DNA from 2 places in the Kouleothrix sp. 19917 genome. Region 2 is predicted to be linked to the other one. Evidence: riboswitches for the same ligand, from Rfam matches in the RefSeq annotation. Region 2 holds a riboswitch; the other holds the start of a gene.
The links. A riboswitch is a leader RNA that binds a small molecule or an ion and turns the genes downstream of it on or off. The one in region 2 is predicted to bind cobalamin.
Positions count from the first base shown of each region.

Region 1: linked by a shared signal. The riboswitch ahead of M1P90_RS07100 (ABC transporter substrate-binding protein) and the one ahead of M1P90_RS22760 (prenyltransferase/squalene oxidase repeat-containing protein) in region 2 are both predicted to bind cobalamin.

Region 1 is NZ_CP097099.1:1,725,102-1,727,489, reverse strand. It holds gene M1P90_RS07100 (ABC transporter substrate-binding protein) at 10-1,065, opposite strand; cobalamin riboswitch at 1,352-1,495, opposite strand; gene M1P90_RS07095 (ABC transporter permease) at 1,699-2,349, opposite strand; gene M1P90_RS07090 (transposase) at 2,364-2,388, opposite strand, start outside.
Region 2 is NZ_CP097099.1:5,637,965-5,640,352, forward strand. It holds gene M1P90_RS22760 (prenyltransferase/squalene oxidase repeat-containing protein) at 1-856, opposite strand, end outside; cobalamin riboswitch at 994-1,123, opposite strand; gene M1P90_RS22765 (response regulator) at 1,564-2,388, shown strand, end outside.

The DNA of each region.
Region 1 (2,388 bases), 3.9 Mb from region 2:
TTCCAACCGTTACTTGAACAATTCCGGGTGAATAATCTTCGCCGCCGCACTCACGCCCTCGATGATGCGCGGGCCAGGCCGGCTCACCAGGTTGTCGTCAATCGGCTCGACGCGCTGCTGCTGCACGGCGGGAATGCCTGCCCAGCCCGGCCGCGTCAGCACGGAATCGACCGTCACGCCGTAGGCCGCGTCGGAAAGGATGATCACCTCGGGCTTGGCGGCAACAACCTGCTCGGCGCTGACCTGCGGGTAGGCCGAATCGGCGCTGGCAAACACATTCGTGCCGCCCGCCAGTGCAATAATATCGTTGACGAAATTGCCCGGCCCAACGCTGTACGGCTTGGTCGGGTCGGTCGCGTCCAGCTCCCAGTACACCAGCGGCTTGCTGGTTGCGGTCGAGAGCTTGGCCTTCAGGTCGTTGAGCTGGCTGCGCATCGTGTTCACCAGAAGCTGCGCCTCGCCGCTCTTGCCCGTCGCCTTGCCCGCCAGCAGAATATCATTGTTGATCGAGTCGAGCGTGGTTTGTGGGCTGCCCAGCACCAGCACAGTCAGCTTGAGGTCTTCGAGCTGCTTGATCGCCTCGGGCGCGGTGATGCCCGCCGCCAGCACAAGGTCGGGCTTTAGCGCGACAATCTGCTCGGTGTTGTAGACGCCATTGGTGCTGCCGATCTTCGGCAGGCTCTTCGCCTCGGACGGGTAATCCGAAAAGTCGTCGACCGCCGCGACCTGCGGGCCAAGCCCAAGCGCAAATGCGATCTCGGTGGTGCTTGGCGAGAGCGAAACGATTTTTTGCGGAATGCCGGGCAGTGTTACCGTGCGGCCCGCCGCGTCGGTCAGCGAGATCGGCTCGCCGCTGGGCGTGCTGGCCGCTGCTGTGGGCGCAAGCTCGGTTGGCGCGGCCGTGGGCGGAAGCTCGGTCGGGGCAGATGTTGGCGCGGCGGTCGGGGCGGATGTTGGCGCGGCGGTCGGGGCGGATGTTGGCGCGCTGGCCGGTGTGCCGCCGCAGGCGGCTAATACCAGCGCCAGCAATGCGGCAGCCAGCAGGCGGAGAGAGATTTTATACATCATACGATCCTTTCAAAAGAGTTTGAGCCACGAAGCACGCAGAGAGCGAGACGCCCTGACGGTTTGCACGTTGTATGTTCAATCCCAAAACCCCAGACCCTAAACCCTCAGGTTGGCTCTATCTCCGTGGCCTGTGTGCGCTCTATGACCTTACTCGCGTTTTTCGTGCGCTTCGCTGGCGCAAACAAAAACCCGGTCTTCAAGCGAAGATCGGGCGAACGAGCGCCGCGCAGCCAGCGAAACGCCAGCGGGCGCGGCCAGCTTCACCTTCTTGCGACGAGAAGGGCGCGGCAGCGTGCTTGAGGCAGGTATCCTGGCTCGCAGGCTTGCAGCCTGCATACAGTTGCGGCACAGCGCTGGACTCGCACCAGCTTCCACCTTTACGCCCTAGCTTCCGGGCTTGCGGGTCACCTCAAGGCATATTCGATTATTGAAGTACGCAGCCGCGCATTATAGCAGCAATCAAACGTCAGGAGTCGGAGATCAGATTGGAATGAGAACGTGATATCCACAGATGACGCAGATTACACAGATTTGAGGTCTATGATCTGCGTCATCTGTGTAATCTGTGGATGAATTTTTGGAACTTTGACTTGGCCCTGGACTTGGTCGCTGACCCCTGATTCCTGTCTTCTACGATTTATTCGTGCGCGGGTCGAGCGCGTCGCGCAGGCCATCGCCCACAAACGAGAAGGTCAGCATCGTAATCGCAATCATCAGCGTGGGGAACAGGCCCAGGTGCCAGTACACGCGAATATAGGAATTCGAGTCGGCCACCATTTTGCCCCAGCTTGGCAGCGGGTCGTTGATCCCAAAGCCCAGAAAGCTCAAGCCCGCCTCGGTGAACATCGCAGCCGGCACGCCCAGCGTGATCGCCACGATCAGCGGGGCCAGCGCGTTCGGCAGCAGGTGGCGCACCGCAATCTGGAAGGGCGACGCGCCAATTGCGCGGGCAGCCAGCACATAATCCTTTTGGCGCAGCGTGAGGAGCTGGGCGCGCGTCAGGCGGCAAATATCCACCCAGCCAATCGCGCCAATCGCCACAACCACCTTCAGCAGCCCGCCGCCACTGTCGGCATCCGACGCGCGCCAGACCGAGATCAGGAACAGCGCAAACAGCCAGATCGGGATGGCGGTCAAAACTTCGACCCAGCGCATCACAATATAGTCGACCCAGCCGCCGAACATACCCGCCAGCGTGCCCAGAGTCATGCCAATCAGCAGGGCGATTGCCTGCACCGAAAAGCCGACGATCAGCGAGATGCGCGCGCCATTCACTACCATACAGAAAATCAGGGCTAGACGGCAGGCTTGTGAAATGTG
Region 2 (2,388 bases):
CGGCGGCAGGCACGCTTTCGCCCGCTGCACGCAGGCCCAGCATGGCAAAGGCGTGATCCCAGTTGGTTGCGCCATACGCGCCCGTGCCAGTGTCGAGCGTGGCGGTCGTGCTGATCACAAGGTTCAGCCCGCCAAACGCGCGCGGGTCGAGGTCGGCGGCGGCGACGCCCAGCGCGAGCTTGCCGATCTGCGCGGTGCCCTGTTTGGCGTAGCTGGCGGCGCGCGTTCGCAGCGCGTCAACCAGCGATTTCCCTGCGCTGCTCTGCCAGCCTGCCGCGTCGTGGCCGAACGCTCGCGCCGCCAGCAGGGTGTCGATGGTTGCGCCGGCATTGCCGCCCGAGCCACCATAGCTGCCGTCGGCATTCTGCTGCGGGCGGAGCCACTGCAAGCCCGCTTCGCCACCGAGAATCGGCTCGGTTACTGGCGGAATGGCGCGACCCCATGCCCAGCCCTCCACCGCGCCGTCGGTCACGGTTGTCGCGCCCGCGCCCTGCATCGACTCAACCCAGGCGTGGCCATCCCAGCGCTGGTAGCTCCAGAACAGGCAGGGCGAGAAGGGAGGAGGGCAGGCGCAGAAGCAATCTTCGCCGCTGGCGCAGCCAGTATCGTCGATCCGGCACACGCCGCCGCTTTTTTCCACCAGCGGCAGGCCAGCCAGGCGCAGCGCCTGCAAGCCCGAGATCGTGCCAGTGAAGGTGATGTGCCTGGTGACCACGCGACCGTTGCCGAACTGCACCACCACATCGGCACTGTGGGGCGGGTCGGCGGCGCGGGCGGCGGCAGGCAGCAGCGCGCCGAGCGCGGCCAGCAGCAGCAGGGCTGAGGCGGCGCGGCGCAGCAGTGTTGACAAGAGCATGAAGTGTTCGCTTTCCATAAAAAAAGCACCCGATGCCTCGGGTGCCTGGATCAATCAAAACCGTTGGACGAATGCCAGCAGGTAGCCCCACCTACGGTTCTTGCATGATTCCGCCTCCCTTTCGCGCGAAGGTAGTACACGGACCACAGCGTTGGGCGACCTGACTTAGCCAGCGCAAGGCTGGCATCACAGTTGCGGGACAGTGCCGGATTCTCACCGGCTTCGCCATAAGGCCTGGTAAACACCAGGCGCCGCTGTGAAATACGCTCTCGATTGTACAAAGTGCTGCCCGTCGGCGCGCTGAACCGGCGGCCGGAGCCGCGAACATACTGCCAGAGGCGGGAATGCCGCGCTATAGTACCACGACCGCGCCGGCTGTCAAGCGCGCTGCGAATGGGGCAGAAGTCAAAATTCATCCACAGATGACGCAGATTACGCAGATTATGGCTCTTATTCCGACGTTGACATGCCCTGCCAATGGGGCGGGCTACCTGTGGCGAAGCCCGCCTGCACGGGCTGCCCAGACGTGACTATACAAACAGGTAGCCCGCTGCTTCAGCGGCGGGCAGAGCACGGCAGAAACGTACGCCACCTCGCGAAAGAGGGTATAATACTCGCTACACCAACAACGGCCCAATCACGCGCAGCCCGCCCCGCACCGCCATGTGGCCGCGCGCACGCACGCACCGCCGCGCAGGAGGCACCGCATGCCCTACAAAGTCTTTCTGGTCGAAGATGAGATCGTCACCCGCGAGGGCATCCGCGACACCATCGACTGGGCGGCGGCCGGCTACCAGTTTTGCGGCGAAGCGCCTGACGGCGAGATGGCCCTGCCGCTGATCCGCGAGCGCCAGCCCGAAACCGTGATTACCGACATCAAAATGCCGTTTATGGATGGCCTGCAGCTCTGCCGAATTCTGCGCGAAACGCTCCCTTCCACCAAAATCATTATTCTCAGCGGTCACGACGAATTCAAGTATGCGCAGGAAGCGATCAAGATCGGCGTGACCGAATACCTGCTCAAGCCGATTGTGCCGCACGATCTGATCGCAGCGCTGCGCAAGGTCGCCCAGCAGATCAGCGAAGAGCGCGAAACCAGCGCCTACGTCGAGTCGCTGCAGGAGCAGATGGCCGGCCACCGCGCCACCCTGCGCGAGCGCTGCCTGCTCGATCTGCTGGCGGGCAACAGCGCGCCGGCCGAGTTCATCGAGCAGGCGAACGCGCTTGGCATCGACCTGCTCGCGCCCTGGTATCAGGTGCTGGTGGTGCGCGCGGTTCTGTGCGCGGGCGCGCCCGACACGCCGCTCTACGCGGTGTGCGGCCAGATCGACGCGATCATCGCGGGCATCACCGCCGAGTTTGATTCGCTTGTGTCGTTCAAGCAAGGGCTGGAAGAAACTGTGCTGATCGTCAAGGGCGACAGCCCGGCGGCGCTGGAGCGGCAGGTTCGGCTGCTGGCCGACACGATTCGCCGGCAGGTGGCCGCGCAAACAAGCTGCCTGGCCGCGATTGGCGTGGGCGAGCCAACCGAG